Bacillus pumilus: one gene and its partners. The protein of the gene in region 3 interacts with the protein of the main gene of each other region in a pairwise test. Links are inferred from orthologs where the notes say so. Each region holds a gene or a part of one and is shown on either strand. Other genes may lie near its edges. The genes, in order: mbl, GPS65_RS07550 and tuf.

What was found.
Region 1: the proteins of tuf (region 3) and mbl interact in binary tests that used the Bacillus subtilis proteins (3 or more experiments, as listed by UniProt). The link is inferred for Bacillus pumilus from one-to-one orthologs.
Region 2: the proteins of tuf (region 3) and GPS65_RS07550 interact in binary tests that used the Bacillus subtilis proteins (3 or more experiments, as listed by UniProt). The link is inferred for Bacillus pumilus from one-to-one orthologs.

The regions. Positions count from the first base shown.
Region 1 is NZ_CP047089.1:411,221-422,179, forward strand. Bases 3,817-6,616 are described here. They hold mbl (cell shape-determining protein Mbl), read left to right. Parts: upstream 3,817-4,615; coding sequence 4,616-5,617; downstream 5,618-6,616. Other genes in these bases: spoIIID (sporulation transcriptional regulator SpoIIID), read left to right, coding at 4,153-4,431; GPS65_RS02060 (flagellar hook-basal body protein), read left to right, coding at 5,742-6,581; GPS65_RS02065 (flagellar hook-basal body protein), read left to right, coding at 6,612-6,616. Also shown: GPS65_RS02030 (MFS transporter), read left to right, coding at 70-1,458; GPS65_RS02035 (undecaprenyl-diphosphatase), read right to left, coding at 1,496-2,095; GPS65_RS02040 (MFS transporter), read right to left, coding at 2,200-3,387; GPS65_RS02045 (MarR family winged helix-turn-helix transcriptional regulator), read right to left, coding at 3,401-3,814; more of GPS65_RS02065, read left to right, coding at 6,617-7,430; GPS65_RS02070 (tetratricopeptide repeat protein), read right to left, coding at 7,445-8,500; 3-hydroxyacyl-ACP dehydratase FabZ, read left to right, coding at 8,719-9,153; large conductance mechanosensitive channel protein MscL, read left to right, coding at 9,280-9,675; GPS65_RS02085 (YwpF-like family protein), read right to left, coding at 9,864-10,274; GPS65_RS02090 (hypothetical protein), read left to right, coding at 10,392-10,748. UniProt on the Bacillus subtilis protein: Forms membrane-associated dynamic filaments that are essential for cell shape determination. Acts by regulating cell wall synthesis and cell elongation, and thus cell shape.
Region 2 is NZ_CP047089.1:1,558,754-1,566,006, reverse strand. What follows is about bases 2,673-5,604. They hold GPS65_RS07550 (rod shape-determining protein), read right to left. Parts: upstream 4,683-5,604; coding sequence 3,663-4,682; downstream 2,673-3,662. Other genes in these bases: GPS65_RS07540 (Maf family protein), read right to left, coding at 5,496-5,604; radC (RadC family protein), read right to left, coding at 4,773-5,447; mreC (rod shape-determining protein MreC), read right to left, coding at 2,736-3,635; mreD (rod shape-determining protein MreD), read right to left, coding at 2,673-2,739. Also shown: GPS65_RS07575 (M23 family metallopeptidase), read right to left, coding at 1-564; septum site-determining protein MinD, read right to left, coding at 677-1,480; septum site-determining protein MinC, read right to left, coding at 1,483-2,166; more of mreD, read right to left, coding at 2,221-2,672; more of GPS65_RS07540, read right to left, coding at 5,605-6,065; GPS65_RS07535 (SPOR domain-containing protein), read right to left, coding at 6,243-7,253.
Region 3 is NZ_CP047089.1:3,323,197-3,328,417, reverse strand. Bases 1-2,854 are described here. They hold tuf (elongation factor Tu), read right to left. Parts: upstream 2,096-2,854; coding sequence 905-2,095; downstream 1-904. Other genes in these bases: fusA (elongation factor G), read right to left, coding at 2,214-2,854; GPS65_RS16605 (alpha/beta fold hydrolase), read right to left, coding at 1-794. In the rest of the region: more of fusA, read right to left, coding at 2,855-4,292; rpsG (30S ribosomal protein S7), read right to left, coding at 4,347-4,817; rpsL (30S ribosomal protein S12), read right to left, coding at 4,938-5,221. UniProt on the Bacillus subtilis protein: GTP hydrolase that promotes the GTP-dependent binding of aminoacyl-tRNA to the A-site of ribosomes during protein biosynthesis.

The DNA of each region.
Region 1 (10,959 bases), 2.9 Mb from region 3 along the record:
GAAATGAATCTCATAATAACGGAAGGATTGGCAAAAAACATGCTAGATCACAAAGAGGGGGGTAGGTGTATGAAGAAGTGGAGAGACAACCGAAAAGTCTTTTTAACTGCAATTGCCTTTGGGACAATGTTAAATCCGTTGAATTCCTCAATGATTTCTTTGGCCTTGCATCAAATTCAGCATGAATTCGGTTTGTCATTTACGACTGTATCTTGGCTGATTTCGTCTTTTTATTTAGCTAGTGCGGTGACGCAGCCGGTGAGCGGCCGGATTGGGGATCATGTGATGAGCCGGAGAACATTATTTTTATTCGGACTAGGTCTTGTGGCGGTCTCAGCTATCTGTGCGCCGTTTGCCCCGACGTTTGCGGTGCTGATTGTGATCCGGCTGTTGCAGGCAATTGGGAGCAGTGCCATTTATCCTTCTGGTGTCGGACTTATTCGGGATCATATCCAAGAAAAGCAGGCATCGGCGTTAGCTGTATTGTCCATTTTTGCTTCGGCGATGACGGCGCTTGGCCCGACACTTGGCGGCTTTTTGATGACGATCGGCGGCTGGCCAGCGATCTTTTTAGTGAATCTGCCTTTTATTTTGATTAGCTTCTTTCTTGGACTATCTTTGTTTCCGAAGGAACAAAAAAAGAGAAAGCTACGTATAGGTGAAACGGTACGAAAGCTCGATTTGCCAGGGATGCTTCTTTTTACCGTTTGTATTGTCCTTTTGCTTTCGTTTTTATTATCACTAGGTCATGGCATTCAATATGTACAGGGGGTTCTTTGTCTCTTGAGTGCAGGCGCTTTTATTTGGTGGGAGTATCAGGTGGATGAACCGTTTATTCAAATTCGGATGTTCAGACAGGAGCAGCGGCTGTCACTTGTGTATGTGCAATTTATCATTTTAAATATCTTTTTCTATTGTCTTTTCTTTGGTTTGCCGAGCTATTTCCAGGATGAATTAGGCTGGCGTGTGGAAATGACAGGTCTTTTTATGCTTTGCATGTCTGGGGTGAGCATCATTATCTCTCCGCTGACGGGAAAGTGGGTGGACCGAGGGGATGAACGTCATCCGGTATTAGCCAGTGCGGTATTGATGCTGGCTGGAGCCTCTGCGATGACCTTCTTTTTTATTCCGGCACCATTATGGGGAAAAGGGCTAGTTCTAGCTTTGCTTGGACTTAGTTATGGGATTGGAAATGTTGCGCTGCAAGCAGCGATGCTCAAGGCAAGTCCTCAGCATATGATTGGCACGTCCTCTGGGCTTTTTCAAACATGCCGCTACCTTGGTTCTATTCTTTCGTCTGCTGTTCTCGGTATGCTGTTTGGAGACGAAATTGCTGGTCCGCATTTTGAGCAGTTAGGCTGGACGCTGATCATTATTTCCCTTACCGGCATCGGTGTCAGTCTTTATTTTTCGAACAAGGTCAAAGAAGGACGGTCAATAAAAAAAGCGGTGCGATAAGTGGAAGAAGAATCTTCATCACGTTATCGCAAACCGCTTAAGAGTTAGACAGGTCAGAGCCCTGATCCTTTTGCTTCCTTCTGAATATTTTTCCTTCAATTGTCTCATAGAAAGTGACGATGCGATCAATTGGAGAGTCAAAGAACTTCCATAATTTATTCATGATAAACACGACCACAATCGATACAATCAAGCTGCCTAAAACATCTAATGGATAATGGTGACCGACCCAGATGCGGGAGAATCCTGTGAGTAATCCAAAGACGAGCAAGATGTTACCAAGCTTTTTATTACGAGATCGAATGGCAAGTGAAAGAGCCAGTGCACCTGTTGTATGGTCACTTGGGAAGGAAGCGTCTGCTGAGTGCGGAATGAGTGTGTCAACTTTATGCGCCACAAACGGCCGCTCCTCATAATGAAACAGTGTAATGGCAAAATTGACGATAAGTGCCGCGATGCCTGTTACACCAGAAAAGAAGACATGCTTCTTAAATTTGTGATTACCTAAAAACCAGCAAATCAATAAAACAAGGGCATACACAAGAAGGGCCTTTTTCGTAATGAAAATCATGGCCTGATCTAAAAACTCAGAATGATGAGCCATCCCGTGTATCAATTTAAACAGTTCGTAATTCAAAACATCACCTATACCTTCGCTTAATGCCAACTATTTTTCAAATAATCGTCTATTTGAAACATCCTATATTTTAGCATGTTTCCGTTGAAGTTTAAAATAGAATCCTATTCTGATAGGGAGACCTTCTGTGCTTTTGCTTCTTGGGGCTTTCGTTCGCTCCAATAAAAAACAATCATACTGAGCAAGACAACAATACCTGCAATGAGATATACATTTGAAAAATCGGTGAAGCTGACAAGAAGACCAAATACAAATGAGCCAGCAGCAATCCCCGTATCATATAAAGTGAAGAAAGTAGCCGTCGCATAGCCTGTACGGTGAGCTGGCGAATGCTGAATGGCAAGTGTTTGTAAACATGGTACTAGTGATCCATAGCCAAGTCCAATGACACCACCTGATAAAAGAAGCATTGTAGCTGAATGTGTAGCTGTCAGCATCCATAAACCAATCGCAAAAAGAGCAATCGAAGGATAGATCACAATGTGAGGTCCTACTCGGTCAAAAAGTCTGCCTGTAAATGGACGTGATCCAAGCATTGCTGCCGCAAACACAATAAAGAAATAACTGCTTGCCCCCATCAAGTCAAGGGAATTGGCATAGACTGAAATAAATGAAATGATCGGCGAATAACAGAAGGAAATAATGATACCGACTGCTGCTGTTTTTAATGCACCTTTTTCAAACAAGTGAGAAAAAGTAAATCGGAAGACGACACTACCCCCATCTTCAAGCTCTGGCTGTCTGATTAGCATCGTAAAAGCGGCACCAATGGTAACGATAATGGAGAAAAGAAGGAATAAGGAATGGAATCCTACTTTTCCTACTTGATTCAATGCAATAAATGGACCGATAACCACAGCAAGGTTCATGGACATGACAAAGTAGCCGAGTCCTTCCCCGCGTTTATGTTTTGGAATCATATCTGCTGCTATGGCACTGGTTACTGTCGTCAAAATGCTAAAAAAGATGCCCTGCACGAAACGCAGCATGAGAAGTGTTTGGAATTGATCAATTGGGATGTATAAATAAGTGAGTAAGGCAAATGCCGTTGATGAGAAAATCGCCATCCGTTTTTTACCGAATTTCTCAATAATCGCTCCAGAAAACGGTCTTGTCACAATGGCGGACAATAAGAAGACCGTCACAAGAAGACCACCCTGTGATTCTGTTCCATTGAGTTCATCCATTGTGTAAATAGGCAGCAAGGTCAAAAGGGCATAAAAAGAGGTGAACGTAAATAAATTCACCAGAACAATCATGATAAAGTCTCTCGTCCAAATGCGTTCGTTCATGATGTATCACTTCCTATTCAGTTGATAATTTGTGTAAAAGTGTATGGAGGAGTTGTTTTTCTTCGTGGGTGAAATCTGCAAGACATTCTTCTTCAAATTGTTCCATCGTACGTTTGATTTCTTCAAATCGGGCCTTAGCATCATCTGTCATCACGATCAGGTTTTCACGTTTGTCTTTTCCTTGTACCCGTTGCACCCAGCCATTTGCTTCTAGACGGGTTACGGTTCGGGTAATGGTTGGAGCTTCGACGTTCAAGTATGTCCAAATGTCTTTTTGGGTTTTCGGGCCGAATGTATCCAAACAAAAAAGTACAGTCCATTGGGACATGTACAAATCATAAGCAGCAAGCGCTTCGTTCGCCTTTTTAGACAGCAATCTGGCGCTTTGGTGTATTTGATGTAAACACTCTCTATTTAACGTATCCATATGCTCACCTTTATTAAATATTTAGCTAGGTAAATAAAATCACCTTTTCTATTTTACGTGCTCGACCCATTCTTGTAAAGTGAAAATTTTCGCCACTCGAAATGATTGCATTTTCTGATAAATCCCTTGTCCCTTCTTCATTTTTAGCATATTCCCTATGCAATGCTAATACACTGTTACAAACCTGACAAAGAGAGTGTTTGAGGTGAGGGATCGTGTTTGGCATTTGCTACCTAATGGATGAGAAATTAAGACGAACAAGCGCCGCTGAAAATGGATAATATTGATACGGATCTCATTTCACACTTCTCACATCCATTTTAGGGAGGTCGAGTGGTGTGCACGATTACATCAAAGAGCGAACAATCAAGATAGGTAAGTATATCGTGGAGACAAAGAAAACCGTTCGTGTAATTGCGAAAGAATTTGGAGTCTCTAAAAGTACTGTACACAAGGATCTAACAGAAAGACTGCCAGAAATTAATCCAGATCTGGCTAATGAAGTGAAGGAGATACTGGATTATCATAAATCAATCCGCCACTTGCGAGGAGGAGAAGCCACTAAATTAAAGTATAAAAAAGAAGAAATTTTAGAAGGCGAGCCTGTGAAACAGTAAGCTTAGTTCTTTGTTCATAAACATGATATATATATCTTCCTCATATCGGTAGTTTCTAACCACAAATTTTGTAAAGACTTTTGTAAAGAAATATCTTTTTTTCTGCAAATTATGATAGAATATATAATTAGGGCAGAATGTGGTATTTGCTATGGAAACAGATTTTCAAGGAGGATATATATAGATGTTTGCTAGGGATATTGGAATTGATCTTGGTACTGCCAATGTACTGATTCATGTCAAAGGAAAAGGAATTGTGTTAAATGAACCATCTGTGGTAGCTCTTGACAAAAACAGCGGGAAAGTTTTGGCTGTTGGAGAAGAGGCGAGACGTATGGTTGGACGTACGCCTGGGAATATTGTTGCGATTCGTCCATTAAAAGATGGCGTAATTGCTGATTTTGAAGTAACTGAAGCGATGCTCAAGCATTTTATTAACTCATTAAATGTGAAAGGGCTATTCTCTAAACCGCGTATGCTCATCTGCTGCCCGACAAACATTACATCTGTTGAGCAGAAGGCGATCAAAGAAGCTGCTGAAAAAAGCGGCGGAAAGCATGTATTTCTTGAAGAAGAGCCAAAAGTAGCAGCTATTGGTGCTGGTATGGATATTTTTCAGCCAAGTGGAAACATGGTCGTAGATATTGGAGGCGGAACGACAGATATCGCTGTCATCTCAATGGGTGACATTGTAACCGCCTCTTCTATTAAAATGGCTGGAGACAAATTTGATCTGGAAATTCTCAATTACATTAAAAAAGAGTACAAGCTGTTGATCGGTGAACGCACGGCTGAGGATATTAAGATCCAAGTTGCAACGGTATTCCCAGACGCACGTCACGAAGAGATTTCAATTCGTGGACGAGACATGGTGACAGGATTACCAAGAACGATTACCGTCACAAGCAAAGAAGTAGAAGAAGCATTGCGTGAATCTGTATCTGCGATTGTTCAGGCTGCGAAGCAAGTTCTTGAGAGAACACCGCCTGAATTATCAGCTGATATTATTGATCGCGGCGTCATCATTACAGGTGGCGGAGCTCTTCTAAACGGGCTTGATCAATTGCTTGCAGAAGAGCTGAAAGTACCTGTTTTCGTGGCTGAGAATCCGATGGATTGTGTAGCTGTTGGTACTGGCGTCATGCTTGATAATATGGACAAGCTGCCAAAGCGTAAACTCAGCTAATGATGTCCCTCATTCTTTTTCGAAAGAATGGGGGATTTTTATTAAAGAACCCTGCAAATATGCCGATATATTTCATAGAAGATTGTGTTTAGGTCATGTGAAAGAATTTTAATGAGGTGAGCACGTGTTAAAAGGACTATACACCGCAACATCTGCCATGATCGCTCAAGAGCGGCGGACAGAAATGCTTTCAAATAATATTGCAAATGCGAATACACCAGGATATAAAGCGGATGAGGGGACGATGAGGGCATTTCCAGAAATGCTGTTAAGCCGAATGGAATCAGGACGTTTCCAAACTTCCTCAGGCAAAGGTTTTAGTGTTCCGCAGCAAACGCCAATTGGCGGCATTAATACGGGGACATATATGCAGGAACTGATCCCTCAATTTACACAAGGAACGTTAAAAACAACAGATCAAACAACGGATGTCGCACTAGTCGAAAATAATGTGCCGATCAACCCAGAGACTAATCAGAAATCAGCGCTCTTTTATGCGGTCAATACACCAGAAGGCGTTCGTTATACGAAAAGCAGCTCGATTACATTGAACGCACAAAATCAGTTGACTATCAATGGGCGTGCTCTTCTTTCTGTGACAGGTGAGCCAATCACGGTTCAGAGTGAGAATTTCAAAGTGAACGCAGATGGAACTGTGAGTGAAAATGGACAAAACCTCGGGCAAATTGATGTACGTGTTGCGATGGATACAAGGAACTTGGCGAGAGAAGGAAATGATTTATACCGTACAGCTGATAACCAGCCCCTGCCAAGTGCAGTTAATAACGGTCAAATGTCCTATACGTTAAGTCAAGGTGTATCGGAGCTGTCGAACGTGGATGTGACGAAATCATATACAGAAATGACAACCGCCTATCGAGCATTTGAAACAAACCAAAAAGTGGTTCAGGCGTATGATAAAAGCTTGGAAAAAGCAGTGAATGAAATCGGCAGAGTGTACTAATCAAGAAATGACAAAGAAAGGAGGATTCTTATGCTTAGAACGATGATCAATGCAGCTGTGTCAATGAACGAAGTACAAAAGCAGCTTGATATTATCAGTAATAATATCGCGAACAGTGAAACAACAGGGTACCGTGCGAAAAATACCCGTTTCTCAGAGCTGATCAGACAACAGTTCAACCAAGTGGATGAAAAAAATGCGCAGGTGGCAAACAGTCGTCTGACACCTGATGGGTTAAGGCTTGGGACGGGTACGATGGTCAATGCGTCCATTAACTCATTGCAAGGCTCGATTAAAGAAACAGGCCGTGATCTTGATGTTGCTTTTGGAGCGCCATCTCAGTATATGCAGGTCAATGTCGGCGGTAATATTCGTTATACAAGAGACGGTTCTCTTTACTTACAGCCAGGCAATAATCGTAATCAAGTGCAGCTTGTCACTAGCGAAGGGCATCCGATCCTTGATGAAAATGGAAATGAAATCGTCTTAAATGCGAATTTCCGTGATATTTCAATTGATAAAAATGGTCGTCTGACAGCCATTTCAAGAGATAATCAACCGAATCAGCAAGTGAATCTAGGCGTTGTACAAGTCAATAATTCTTCAGCACTTGTCTCTGAAGGAGATAATTTATTCTCAGTTGACGGTACTTATCAAGGCGCATTAACGGCACTAAATGGAGCAAACCGCCAAGCGATTCAGCTTCAGCAAGGTGCACTTGAAACGTCGAATGTGGATATGTCTAAAGAATTAACAGATCTCATGACAACACAGCGCTCCTATCAGATGAACTCAAGAACGATTACGATGGGTGATCAGATGCTTGGATTAGTGAATACAATTCGATAACGAACAGGCTGACATCAGCCTCTCATGATAAAAAAGGCGGCTCGCTCAAAGTCGCCCTTTTTTTTGTAAAAATCTGAGACATCGGCAAGCAAATCCTCAAGATCAATCCACGCTTCTTTTCGTTCAAGGCATGTAACAAGCCTTGCGATCTGCTCATCTGCCTTTGACGTTTGGCTGTAGAGAAGAAATAAGATTTGAAACTTGATTCTTAATATATCAAATTGAGAAGCAACGGCCTCTTTTAATCCTTTTTGAATATACTTCATTCCTTCATCGGTTAAATTTTCTTTATAACAGGAACGCACAGTTTCATAGAGGCACGATACATAGGAGTGTACGGACTTCCGGTATGCTGGGAGACGAAGTGCTTTTTTAAAGTATTCCAGCGCTTTCGTGTGTCGATTTTGTCTCGACTGAATAAAACCAGCATCATAATAAACGATACCGAGCAGTTCTTGATCATCAATCATTTTCACGTAGTCGATGATCTCGATAAAAAGAGCTTCGGCTTCTTCATATTTTTTTTGATCGCTATAATTAAGGCCGAGCACAATTTTACAACGATAGAGGCTATGGTCATCCCCATGCTTTGCAAAGATATCCATCGCTTTTTGAATATGACGAATCGATAGCAGCGAATAGCGATTGTTATAATAAACACCACTTGTACGGAAATGGAACTCTGCTTCCTCCAGCTCATCGTTAAGGAATGACAGTCGTTCTTCTGCCTTTTCGAGATAGTAGATTGCATCATTTTGATCGCTGTTTAAAGCTTCGTAAAGTCCGAGAAAGAAGTAAAAGTAATAGGCTAGTTCTTCGTTCATATCCTCTTTGTGCTGCATCAATTCATGTTTCATTTTTTCTAAGTCTTCTGTTTGATTCATCCACAGCTGATGGCGAAAAAGCATCAGCTGATAATGTAAACAGAGTTCCTGTTTTTTTGATATTTTACGTTGATGTTTTAATAGAGTTGTTTTGATTTCTTCAGCCTTCGAAAAATGTCGATGCTTTAGCATTGTATACCACGAATGGAGAAGTTTTTTAATGGATTTATCACTTATAAAATTCATTTTTACCCTCTTATTCAATCAATGATGTAATATATATTACCATATTTGTGAAAAAACAATGAGTGTAGAGTGGATTATATTTGATGACAATAGGTAATAGTAGATTCTATTTTTTACCATATGTGCGGAAGAGACGTTGAAAAATACGAGCATTCATAATATACTTCTATAGGAATCAAATGAAGATCATCGATATAGAAAAAAGGAGAGATCAAGATATGCTTGATGCTCAGCAAATTCAAGACATTATTCCACACCGTTATCCATTCTTATTGGTCGACCGTATTTTAGAGGTTGAGGGAGAGAAGAGAGCGGTTGGGATTAAAAATGTCACAGTGAACGAAGAATTTTTTAATGGTCATTTCCCAGGATACCCAGTCATGCCGGGTGTGCTTATTGTAGAAGCACTTGCGCAGGTGTTTGGGGTCATTATGTTAGGAAAAGAAGAAAACAAAGGGAAAATTGGTTTATTTGCAGGAATTGACGGCTGCCGTTTCAAAAGACAAGTGAAGCCTGGCGATCAGCTTCGTTTAGAGGTAGAAGTGACGCGTCTTAGAGGTCCAGTCGCAAAAGGAAAAGCAGTAGCCACAGTAGATGGCGAAGTGGCATGCGAAGCAGAACTCACATTTTCTATCGGTCCTAAAGTATCATGATTTGCCTGGCGGTTCATCAAGGATGAATCGCTTTTTATATGGAAACAACTAGTCTGAACGGATCAGGACTTGCAATTTTGACAAAAAAACGTCATATTAGACAAAAAAAGATGAAGGTGATAAAAGATGCTGAAAGAATTTAGAGAATTTGCAGTCAAGGGAAATGTCATTGACTTGGCTGTAGGTGTCATCATTGGGGGAGCATTTGGCAAAATTGTCACTTCTCTTGTGAATGATTTGATCATGCCGCTCGTTGGTATTATTATTGGCGGACATGATTTTAGCGGTCTATCTATTAAGATCGGATCTGCTCAAATTTTATATGGAAGCTTCATACAAACAGTGATTGATTTCTTGATTATTTCTTTTTCCATTTTTATCTTTATTCGTTATTTGAATAAATTAAAACGGAAAAAGGTAGAGGAAGAAGAGGTTGTAGAAACGCCGGATCAAACGGAAGTTTTACTAACAGAAATTAGAGATCTTTTGAAACATCAAAGCCAATCGAAAGATGTTCAATAGAAAAAGAGCGCTAATCCCGCTCTCAGCGTGTAGGCAAACTCTCGCATTCGTTGTCAGGTCTGTGCTCCGGTGCTCGCCCTTCCTAGACTGCAAAGGTTTCTATCACGCTGAAAGGAAGACAAAGGGCTAAAATAAGATTCATTTTAGCCCTTCGTCAACTATCTAAGAGCGGCTAATCCCGCTCTTTTTTATGTGTTTTGTTTAAATGCATCTAGTAGTTTTTCTCCGGAAAGCCCCTCTTTGACGAGGTCTTTAAGTACTTCTTCGGTTTCTGTTCTGTAGCGATTTGTAATCATCTTACCATCGAGCAGCACAGAAATGTTTTCTTCTAAAGCAACAATGTTTTTGACTTGGACAGATAGATGAACAGGGCGGTTGTTTTTTTTCGTGATCGTTACTAGAATCTTCACTTCAGTGTGCTGCTGAAAGAGCACCTCAAACACCTGTCTATGTTTCTTTGGGATGAGTGCCTCGATCATCCAGTGATTTTCTCCATCTTCTTTATTAATGATTAAACCGTCACGAAGGGGAATGCTGGACATTTTATCTTGCTTTGGATCAAGTTCGATTTTTAAATCAATCAGCCTAAAGGTTTTCATATTTTTCACCTCACAAGCGTTCATTATTCGTAAGTATTATTATAGCATACAACATCTGTATAAATGAAACCGCTGCCTGCTTAGAACGAGCTGTATTTGAGTGAAAGGAGATGTTTTATGGAGTCTTATCAATTGCGAAACATACATATTGGCGATGAGTCGGCAAAGAGTACAATGCGCATTTATTCGTGGGGAGACATTCTGACATTTTGTGATGTGTACATGGAAGAAGGCGAGTCACTCACGTTTCAATACGTCACCGAAGATCAAATGGACTATTTTGAATTTCAATTGTCGATTCATGACGGGCAGCTTTGTTTTTATTGGTTTGCATGGGATGGATCTGATTATATTCACATGCCTTCAAGTAATTGGATACATTCAGATGTTTTTTATCAATTTATGAAAAATAAGTTTTTCATTAAACAAAACAAGATGATGTTTTATACTCAAGCGGTAAAAAGCAGAAATTAAAGAGGAAATAGACAATTTGAAGGGGCATTTTTTCATTTTCATGTTTTGTCACATACAATCTTTCTCGGTAGACTAAGGGCAGTTAAAAGGAAAGGAGGTACGGTCTGAAACAAAAGGTAACGTCTAGCATCTGATAGCCCCCCTCTAGCTAAAGCTGATAGACGCTGCCTTGTGCATAAGAACACTGCGTAATAGAACCATCGCTTCTTTG
Region 2 (7,253 bases), 1.8 Mb from region 3 along the record:
CACTTCCACTACATAGCCTTCCTTCATACTGTCTATCGCTTCAGCCGATGTTTCGACTTTGACACCTGCTCCATTTTGCGTAAAGGATTCCTGAACTTTTCCAGAAGCAGGTACGGCCAGTTCATGGTTCGCTTGTACATCTTTTTGGTCTTCCTTTTTGTCCGTTAAAAAGGCAAGGGGGTTTCCAACTGTTTTCTCAAACCAGCGATTAGCAGCAGCAAATTGAAAATCCTGCTCAAAGGTCTGCGTAATGATCGGCTTCAGCTGCTGGAACGGCCCTGCCTGACCTTTAAACGATATAGCTGCAATCAACACAAGGGATGCAGATAATAAACATTTCAGTACAAAGGCATTGGGGTTAAATAGTGGATGCTGATATTTCTTCGGTTGATGAGACGACGCTTCAAAGGAAGACGACCCTGAATGCTTTTCTTCCTCTGTTAACATGACCCATGGAGGAATATCCTCTTTTTTCTTGAAGGTCGTCTTCTTAGATGGAGCAACTGAATGCTTCGTTTTGCGGCGCTGCGCGATTTTCTTTCGGTACTCGTCCACTCTTTTCATGAGATCACCCTTTACATACAAACAGTTTGTACATTTTATGTGGCAACCTCATCTGATATGCAACAAAAAGACCGATTCTCACCGAATCGGTCTCGTCTTACCTAAATGCTGATTAAGCTCTCACACCAAAAAATGCTTTCAGCTTAGCAAACATTCCTTTGTTTTCATCTTCAAATGATTGAAGTGGAACAGATTCGCCTAGTACACGGCGAGCGATATTTCGATACGCAATCGATACTTTGTTTTTAGCATCCATGACAATCGGTTCGCCATTATTTGAAGCCTTAATCACGTCATCATCATCAGCAACAATGCCAAGAAGATCAATCGATAAGTGATGGACAACTTCATCCACATCCATTGAATCGCCACTTTTCGCCATGTGTGTACGAATACGGTTGACAATCAAACGAGGTGGTTCGATATCTTCTTGTTCTAACAAGCCAATGATACGGTCGGCATCTCTCACAGCTGAGATCTCAGGCGTCGTCACGACAATTGCCTTATCTGCACCAGATACAGCATTTTTAAAGCCTTGCTCAATTCCAGCAGGGCAATCAATGACGACATAATCAAAGTCTTGTTTCAATGATTGAATTAATTCTTTGATCTGCTCTGGCTCTACAGCTGTTTTATCGCTTGTTTGAGCAGCAGGTAAAAGATACAAAAGATCCTCGAAACGCTTATCTTTTACAAGCGCCTGATGGATTTTACATCTTCCTTCTACTACATCGACTAGATCGTAAATAATGCGGTTCTCAAGCCCCATCACGACATCTAAATTCCGAAGGCCAATATCGGTATCAACTAGACACACTTTTTTCCCTTGAATTGCTAGTGCTGTGCCTAAGTTTGCAGATGTTGTTGTTTTGCCAACGCCGCCTTTTCCTGAGGTAATCACAATAGCCTCGCCCAATTTCACATTCCTCCCTCAAGCCTTGTCAGATTAGGTCTTATATGAGCCAATTGCTGCAGGCGTTCAATGATCATGTTGCCATCTATATCTAAATAAGCACATTCCATTTCATTTCCATCTTCTTTTTGATCCGGTGCACGGTTAAACACTTGTGCGATGCGAAGCTGAGTTGGAATCATACGAGATGCCGCAATGACAGCTTGTTTATTTCCATTACATCCAGCATGTGCCACGCCTTTTAAAGCGCCGAGCACAAAAATATTTCCCCCTGCACGAATCGTTCCACCAGGATTGACATCTCCTATTAATAAGAGATCTCCTTCAACATACAGTACCTGTCCTGAGCGTACAATTTTGGCTACAGAGGTAATTTCGGCCTCTGCTTTTAATCGTTTCGCCTCTTCAGTTGACATGACGTCACTTTCAATAGAGTGAATGACGAGATGTTCATTTTCAGAGACTGCTTCAGTCAAACGCATTTCCTGATCCTCTGTTAAATACCGAAAACCAAGCTTAATATGCACATTAACCTTATGACCTTCCCTTCCATCTGTATATTGCTCAAGTAAAAGAACCTCTCGCAAGCCAGAAAGAAGGTCATCAAACGAACAGTCATCATTTAACTGTAATGTTAATCCGTTTTTAGTACCTTTTATCGTCACATATTGCTGTTTTTGAGTTTTCAAGATGCTCACCTCAACAACATACTCATTTCGCCGTATTTGGACAAACTCCTGCTTTTATTCGTCGATCAGTTCTTGTTTCATGTTGATGAAAAAGAGCCTAAGCGGCACAACAAGTATGAGAGACGCAGCAGTATTTAAAAGAATCGTTGGAATAAAGCGTTCGATGACATACGTATTAAACGGCATAATCCCGGGTTGAATTGTCGCTTGAACGCCGTACACATAAAACTCCATTACGGAAACAGCAATAATCGACAGAAAGACGACCACTAACATATTCGTTTGCAAAACTTTAAAGGCTTTCGCTAGCAAATAGCAGAGCGCTCCAAAGCCAAACATATGAACACCAAGTATGCCTGTATACGAAATATCATATAAAAGTCCAAAGATAAAACCGAAAATCACACCATATTTTTGATTCACAAAAGCCGTCATAAATACGAGTGCGAGTAAGATGAAATGAGGAGCTAAAATTTGATTGTCTGAAACAAATGGGAGCTTCACTAGATCGACAAAAATACTGTCAAATACGAAGATAAACAACATGACGAAAGCAAGAAGGACACGTCTCACGAGCCTTCCTCCTTCGTCAATACAGATGCATCTGCCGTACTTGAGCTGCGATTCACCACAATCACGCGGTCTAAATTGTTGAGTTCAGCCGCTGGTTCTACATAAATGATCTTTGTCAGGCCGTAATGATCTGGCTCGATTTCACTTACCTTACCAATCGTCAAGCCTTGAGGGAATACGCCCCCTGCTCCAGATGTTTCAACAAGATCTCCTTTTTTGACATCTCCATCTGCATCAGATTTCAGAATATTCATTGTCAGCATTTTTTTCTTACTGTCATAGCCGTTAATAATTCCGTTGAGTTCTTCTTTGCCCTTTTTCGCAAAAATTTTCGTTGAAATTCTATTATTTTGGTCAGTGGAGCTTAGCAACCTTACTGTCGAAGTAAAATTGTTGAGCTTATCACTTTCAATTTTCCCAATTAACGCACCACTCTCATTTGTGACCGCCATATCTTTGTCAACGCCTTGTTTTTTCCCTTTATCAATCATGACAAAGCTATCCCAAAGGGACGGGTTTCTCGCGATAACCGTTGATAGAATTGGCGTATAATCACGAATAGAGTTCACATAACCGAGCTGCTTGCGAAGCTTTTTGTTCTCATCTTCTAGTTCTTGAAGTTTCGCCTCATATTGAGTTTGTCCATCAAGTTTTTTTCGAAGACGTTCGTTTTCATCGTATGTGTTCTTTAAATCTTGTACGTTCCCATACATACCGGCAATAAATTGTGATGGTTTATGAAAGACACCTTGAAAAAAGCCTGTCGTATCCCCCACTAATTTTTCCGGCCATGAAGCACCTCTGCCGCTTTTCACTGAAAAACCAATCATGGCCACCAGTACGATGACACAGACAAGGAGCAACATTAATCTTTTATTCATAAAAAACTGCGGCATGTCTTACACCTCTTTATTTACGCCCGATTATCGATTATCTTTTGATTTTCCTTTGAACAAATGAATATGCTCTAGTGCTTTTCCTGTTCCGATCGCCACACAGTCAAGCGGATCTTCCGCAATAATGACTGGCATCTTCGTCTCATCACTAATCACTTTGTCAAGATTACGAAGCAATGCACCACCGCCAGTTAAAACGATTCCGCGGTCCATAATATCTGCTGCCAGCTCAGGCGGTGTTTTTTCAAGTGTCATTTTCACCGCATCAACAATGGTTTCCACTGTATCGCGAAGCGCTTTTGCAATCTCATCTGCTGTAATCGAGATTGTTTTTGGCAGACCTGTTAAAAGGTCACGACCCCGAATGTCCATTTCATCATGTACATCAGGCTGCGCAGAACCGATTTCCATTTTAATCGCTTCTGACGTACGATCACCGATCATCAGGTTATACGTTTTACGGATGTAGCTGCTGATTGCATCATCCATTTCATCTCCTGCCACGCGGATTGATTGTGATGTCACAATACCGCCAAGAGAAATAATGGCTACCTCTGTTGTACCGCCGCCAATGTCTACAACCATACTTCCTGTTGGCTCCCATACAGGAAGGTTCGCACCAATCGCTGCCGCAAATGGCTCTTCAATCGGGTATGCGTCACGTGCACCGGCTTGTCTTGTTGCATCAATGACTGCACGTTCTTCTACAGCTGTAATACCAGATGGTACACATACCATCACGTAAGGTTTACGAGCAAAAAGCCCTTTGCCTTTTAATGCTTGATTAATGTAATATTTCATCATTGTTGCTGTCGTCTCGTAATCTGCAATGACTCCGTCTTTCATCGGGCGTAGTGCCACAACATTACCAGGTGTACGGCCAATCATATTCCTAGCATCATTTCCGACTGCCACTATAGACTTCGTATCAGTTTCCAAGGCTACGACCGAAGGTTCTCTTACAACAATGCCTTTTCCTTTAATAAAAACAAGCGTATTCGCTGTTCCAAGATCTATTCCAAGGTCTTTTGTACCAATTCCAAACATATGTATGTATCTTCCTTTCTTAAACCAAAATTCCCTTTAGGGAAAAACTCATAAACTCTATTATATCGTAAAACATTGAAAAAAAAAGTGTTACAAATACCCTTTTTCCTTCAAACTCACAAATTTTTGATCACCTATGACTAGATGATCAAGCAGCTGTATTCCAATCAGCTTTCCACATTCAAAAAGTCGCTGTGTCACTTCAATATCTTCCCTGCTGGGCGTCGGATCTCCAGATGGATGGTTGTGCACACATATAAATGAAGCGGCCGAACGTTTAAAGGCCTCTTTGAAAATTTCACGCGGGTGAACGATCGATGAATTCAGGCTTCCAATAAACACGGTGTGTTTATGAAGAACTTGATTTTTTGTATTGAGATACAGACAAACGAAATTTTCCTGTGTCAAAAACCTCATATCTTCCATCACAAAGTTCGCTCCGTCTTCTGGTGTGCGGATCACATAGCGGTTATCCGTCGTTTGATGGTGTAATCTAGTGCCGAGTTCTAAAGCAGCTAAAAGAGAAATCGCCTTCGCCTTTCCAACTCCTCGAATCTTCGACATTTCTTCAATTGAGGCTTCTCTTACAGAGCGAAGACCACCGAATGTTTGCAGAAGTCTTGCAGAAATTTGGAGAACGGATTCTTTTTTTGTGCCTGTTCTTAGAAGGATCGCAACAAGTTCATGATTTGACAAACTGCTGGGCCCGTATTTAATAAAACGTTCTCTCGGTTTTTCATCATGAGGGAAATGCTTTAGCAGCATAGGGAAATCGTTCAGGATGACCACTCCTTTTAGAATTCCTTCCTGTCTTCAAAAAGGGGTGATTCCAAAGGTTTCAAGCACTCTGACTGTTTTTGCAATAGGTAGACCGACAACGGAAAAATAATCACCATCTATTTTTTGAACAAACAGTGCGCCTTTCCCTTGAATGCCATAGCTTCCCGCTTTATCAAGGGGTTCGCCCGTTTCGATATAGCGGTCTATTTCATTTTGAGTCAGCGTCCAAAATGTCACTTCTGTCTGTTCATAAAATGTTTCTTTTCTATTCTCTGACTGAACCGTGACACCCGTCAAGACTTGATGTGTCTTTCCTGATAATAATTGAAGCATGAAAGCTGCTTCTTTCTTATCTTTTGGTTTCCCAAGACATTTGCCGTCAATTGCAACAATTGTATCTGCACCAATGACCACAGCTTTGGGATTTAATCTTTGAATATCATTTGCTTTTTGTTCTGCCAACCATTGGACGTTCTCAGCAGGAGAAAGGTTTCGATTTATTTCTTCTTTTAAATGACTTGCTTGAATGTCATAAGAAAACCCTGCTAGATCAAGCAATTCTTTTCTTCTAGGTGACTGCGATGCGAGAATCAATTGGTTCATGTTTGTTCATCCTTTCAGGGTTTAGCCTAAGAAGTAAGATACCCATTCATCCTAGCAAATGTACATCTTACCGACAATTTACGAAAATTCATTTTTCATGTATCTTCATCATTATGTTGGATACAAAAGAAAAAAACTAGTCATTTTTTGACTAGTTTCGTTTCTTAAAAAATGATTTTACGTATTTAATTGATCAAGTAATGCCTGCTGAGATTTCCAGCCATTTTCAGCAGTTGGGTCATTTAACAGTTGAACAGCTTTCAGCAAACTGCTTTTAGCCGGTGCGTCCTCTGTTTTGGCACTTTCAAGCTCAGAAATTAGCTGCGTCACTTCCTTTTGATCCACTTCATCGCCTGCAATCACTTTGGATGATAATACAGATGCCTTTTCTATTAAATTAGTCAGCTCGTCCGGCACTTGAAATGAGAGCTCTTTTCCTCCCCATGCCTCAAAGTGCTGATCAATCAATTTCTTCCCTACAGCGCTTGTCATCCCCTGCTCTGTCGCAAGTCCAGCAATAACATAATACCCATCATCCATGGAAATCTTTTTCCCTGCATATCCTGCATCTTTTAAACTGCCAACTAAGTCATCTGCTCCTTTTTCAGAAGAGAATTTCCCAGCTTGTACAACAAAGGTTGATAAACTGCCAGAGGCACTTTTTTCTTCTTTGTTCTCTTTTGATTCATCTGTAGTACCTGCTTTCGGCGCATCCCCGCCGGCTTTCATCGATGATTGATTTCCAGATCCAGATGCCGAGACACTGATATCTCCACCTGAAGGATTTGGTGTACTATCTTTACTTAAACTAAGCGCAAACACCCCGAGACCTGTCCCAAGAACGACCGCAAACACAATCGTTGTCATCACTCTCTTGAAGGGACCACGATTTTTACCGAACTTTTGATCAAAGGAGCTTTTTTTCTTTTGATAAGGGGTGACGACTTTTGGATCAGAATGATAAATATGATCAGCCGCATCATCCCACTGGAAATCTTCTTCTTTCGGTTTAGACGGATCTTCCTGAGAAGCGGCTGTCTCCTGTTCCGAATGTCTCTTTTCTTCCCAATTCGAAAACGTCACTTGATCTTCTTGCTGTTTCGGTGGCTGATGATCATCTTCATGTACCATTTCTTCCTTGCCATTAATATTGACCTTTAGCCCTTGTTTTTTTGCCTGCCTCTTTTT
Region 3 (5,221 bases):
GGTGTAATCATGTCATATTCACCAATGATAAAGTAACAAGGTATTAATATAGTAGAAACTCGGTATTCAATGCTCTCATTCATCAATTCATCCCATAGCATGTCCTGGCTAAATTTCTGTCCTTTCAGGAACTTCCACTTATCTTTGAGCTGATATTCTTTACTAAAAATAAAACTGTGTAGCATTTGAAGGAGCGGCTTCCACTTATGTGTGAGACCTACGCTCCCAAGCTCTTTATATAGAGAGAATAGAGCATGAGCCGATAATCGTTTCCACGGAGGAGGCGTCAGTAATCGCAGACACCAAGCAAACAGCCGATTTCGGTGATATTTTTTCAAGAGAAGGTCGTACGACACAATATCTTCTTTTAAAACATCTACCACCTGACTAATTCCATAATACGCATGATAAAGATCTGGGCGTTTATGTACTGCTTGTATGGCGATTAATGACCCCCATGAATATCCGGCGATGTACAATTTTGATTGACCTAGATATGAAAGGATTTTCTCTGTCAGTTCAATCGTATCTTCAATAAATTGCTGAATGGTCATGGACGTATTGGGGAGATTGTTTTGATAGGAAAGTCCTGCTCCTCGTTGATCCCAATGAACCACTGTAAAATCTCGATTAAGCTCCTCATGAAACGAATTAATATAACTGATTTGAGCAGAACCTGGTCCACCGTGTACAAATAATAGAACAGGCTTCGCTTCACTAGTATGATCTTCTTTGATCATAATCCATTGGTCAACTCCACCGATTAACCATTTCTTCAAATATGTCTTCGCCATTCCAGTGATCCTCTCGGTTCCATTTAGATTCTATAGCTTATAGTAGCCGTTCTGATCTGGAAAAGCAAAAAAAGAGACCCTTTTGCAAGGAGTCTCTTTTATATGTTTTATTACTTAATGATAGATGAAACGACGCCAGAACCTACAGTACGTCCACCCTCACGGATAGAGAAACGAGTTCCTTCTTCGATAGCGATAGTAGAGATAAGTTCAACTTCCATCTCAGTGTTATCGCCAGGCATAACCATTTCAGTACCTTCTGGAAGATGTACGATACCAGTTACGTCAGTTGTACGGAAGTAGAACTGCGGACGGTAGTTAGCGAAGAATGGAGTATGACGTCCACCCTCTTCTTTAGAAAGTACATAAACTTCAGCTTTGAAACGGCTATGTGGAGTGATTGTACCTGGTTTAGCAAGTACTTGACCACGTTGGATATCTTCACGAGATACACCACGAAGTAGTGCACCGATGTTGTCACCAGCTTCAGCATAGTCAAGAAGCTTACGGAACATTTCAACACCTGTAACAGTTGTTTTACCGTTTTCTTCTTGAAGACCGATGATTTCAACTTCGTCACCGACTTTAACTTGTCCACGCTCAACACGACCAGTAGCAACTGTTCCACGACCAGTGATTGAGAATACGTCCTCAACTGGCATCATGAATGGCTTCTCAGTGTCACGTTCTGGAGTTGGGATGTACTCATCAACCGCGTCCATAAGTTCAAAGATTTTTGCTTCGTAATCAGCATCTCCTTCAAGAGCTTTAAGAGCAGAACCTTTGATAACTGGAACATCGTCACCAGGGAAGTCATAGTCAGAAAGAAGGTCACGAACTTCCATTTCAACAAGTTCAAGTAACTCTTCATCGTCAACCATGTCACATTTGTTAAGGAATACTACGATGTAAGGTACACCTACGTTACGAGAAAGTAGGATGTGCTCACGTGTTTGTGGCATTGGACCATCAGCAGCAGATACTACTAAGATCGCGCCGTCCATTTGAGCAGCACCAGTGATCATGTTTTTAACATAGTCAGCGTGTCCTGGGCAGTCTACGTGTGCATAGTGACGAGTTTCAGTTTCATACTCAACGTGTGCAGTTGAGATTGTGATTCCACGCTCGCGCTCTTCTGGAGCACCATCGATTTGGTCATAAGCCATAGCCGTACCTTTACCAGATTTCTTATGAAGAACTGTTGAGATAGCAGCAGTTAGAGTTGTTTTACCATGGTCAACGTGTCCAATTGTACCAATGTTAGCATGCGATTTGGAACGGTCGAATTTTTCTTTAGCCATTCTAAAAATCCTCCTTAAAGGTTCATTGTATTTGGTATAGAGTGATAGAAAGTGAAGAGTTACCTGTCACTTTCTGATCTTCAATAGTAGTTATACTTTAGTTTAAAGGCAAAATCAATTATTCACCTTTATTTTTTTTGATGATTTCTTCACTGATGCTCTTAGGCACTTCTTCGTAGTGATCCATGTGCATAGTGAAAGTACCGCGTCCTTGTGTGTTAGAACGGAGTGAAGTTGCATATCCGAACATTTCAGAAAGTGGAACCATTGCGCGAACAACTTGGGCGTTACCGCGAGCTTCCATTCCTTCTACACGTCCACGACGAGATGTGATATCACCCATGATGTCTCCCATGTATTCTTCAGGGATAACGACTTCCACTTTCATCATTGGCTCAAGTAGAACTGGGTTACATTTGCTGACAGCATTTTTCAATGCCATAGATGCAGCAATTTTAAACGCCATTTCGTTCGAGTCAACATCGTGGTAAGATCCATCAAATAATTTTGCTTTGATGTCGATTAATGGGAATCCAGCTAATACACCATTTTCAAGTGAATCTTCAAGACCTGCTTGAATTGCTGGAATGTATTCACGTGGAACAACCCCACCGACGATTGCATTTTCAAATTCGAAGCCTGCGCCTTCTTCGTTTGGTTCGAATTCGATCCAAACGTGTCCGAACTGACCACGTCCACCAGACTGACGTACGAATTTACCTTCAACTTTTGCACCAGAACGGAATGTTTCACGGTACGCAACTTGAGGAGCTCCTACGTTAGCTTCAACCTTGAACTCACGCTTCATACGGTCAACAATGATATCAAGGTGAAGCTCACCCATACCAGAGATGATCGTTTGACCAGTTTCAGGGTTTGTTTGTGTACGGAATGTTGGATCCTCTTCAGCTAGTTTAGCTAAAGCGATACCCATTTTATCTTGGTCAGCCTTTGATTTAGGCTCGATAGCTACATCGATAACTGGCTCTGGGAATTCCATAGACTCAAGGATAACAGTATCTTTCTCATCACAAAGAGTGTCACCAGTAGATGTATCTTTAAGACCAACAGCTGCTGCGATATCCCCTGCATATACAGTAGAGATTTCTTCACGGCTGTTTGCGTGCATTTGAAGGATACGTCCAACACGCTCACGCTTGTTCTTAGAAGAGTTCTTCACGTATGAACCTGAAGCAAGTGTTCCAGAGTATACGCGGAAGAAAGTTAGTTTCCCAACATAAGGGTCAGTCATAACTTTAAATGCAAGAGCTGAGAATGGTGCGTCATCAGTAGACTCACGAACAACCTCTTCATTTGAATCTGGCAGGATACCTTTGATTGCAGCAACATCAGTTGGTGCAGGAAGGTAATCAAGCACAGCATCAAGTACAAGCTGAACACCTTTGTTTTTGAAAGCAGATCCAACAAGAACTGGGTAGAATTCAACATTCAACGTTCCTTTACGGATTGCAGCCTTCAATTCAGGAATTGTAATTTCTTCACCCTCAAGGTATTTTTCCATAAGCTCTTCATCAAGCTCAGCGACAGCTTCAATAAGGCTGTTACGAAGCTCTTCAGCTTTGTCTTTATACTCAGCAGGGATTTCTTGTGCATCAGAGCGAGTTCCAAGGTCATCTTCGTAGAAGTATGCTACGTTATCTACAAGGTCGATGATTCCTTCGAATTGATCTTCAGCGCCGATCGGCAATTGAATTGCATGAGCGTTCGCTTGAAGACGATCTCTTAATGTACTTACAGAGTAAAGGAAGTCCGCACCGGTTTTATCCATTTTGTTAACGAATACGATACGAGGTACTCCGTAAGTTGTTGCTTGGCGCCAAACTGTTTCAGTTTGAGGCTCTACACCTGATTGTGCATCAAGAACTGCTACCGCACCATCAAGTACACGTAAAGAACGTTCAACTTCAACAGTGAAGTCTACGTGTCCTGGTGTATCAATGATGTTTACACGGTAACCTTTCCATTGTGCTGTAGTAGCAGCAGAAGTGATTGTAATACCACGTTCTTGCTCCTGCTCCATCCAGTCCATTTGGGAAGCTCCTTCGTGAGTTTCACCAATTTTATGGATACGACCAGTGTAGTATAAGATACGCTCAGTCGTTGTCGTTTTACCGGCATCGATGTGAGCCATGATACCAATATTACGAGTTTTGTCTAAGGAGAACTCTCTTGCCATTGGGTAATTTCTCCTTCCTTATTAGGGAATAGTTTTTTTAGTTTGGTATAAATCCTACCAGCGGTAGTGAGCGAATGCTTTGTTCGCTTCTGCCATTTTGTGTGTATCTTCACGTTTCTTAACAGCAGCACCAGTGTTGTTAGCTGCATCAAGGATTTCGTTAGCAAGACGCTCTTCCATCGTTTTTTCTCCACGAAGACGAGCGTAGTTTACTAACCAGCGAAGACCTAAAGTCGTACGACGGTCTGGGCGAACTTCTACAGGAACTTGGTAGTTAGCTCCACCTACACGACGTGCTTTAACTTCAAGAACTGGCATGATGTTTTTCAAGGCTTGTTCGAAAACCTCCATCGCTTCATTACCAGTACGTTCTTTGATGATATCAAATGACTTGTAGAGAATAGTTTGTGACTTTCCTCTTTTACCGTCGATCATCATTTTGTTGATCAAACGAGATACAAGTTTAGAATTGTAAATTGGATCTGGCAATACGTCTCTTTTTGCTACAGGACCTTTACGTGGCATCTGATAGCCTCCCTTCTCATTTAAAAGGATTTCTATCTGTCTCTCATCTCAATATCATTGTCAGTTGCCTGACTCCACTGATCTGAACTCAACTTCTAAAAACCCTTATGTTTGTTTGTATTATTTGCTTTGTTTAGGGCGTTTTGTTCCGTATTTAGAACGTCCTTGCATACGACCGTCAACTCCGGCAGTATCAAGCGCACCACGAACGATGTGGTAACGTACACCCGGTAAGTCTTTTACACGTCCGCCACGGATAAGTACTACACTGTGCTCTTGTAGATTATGTCCGATACCAGGAATGTAAGCTGTTACCTCAATCAGGTTAGACAAACGTACACGAGCATATTTACGTAGTGCTGAGTTTGGTTTTTTCGGTGTCATTGTGCCGACACGAGTACAAA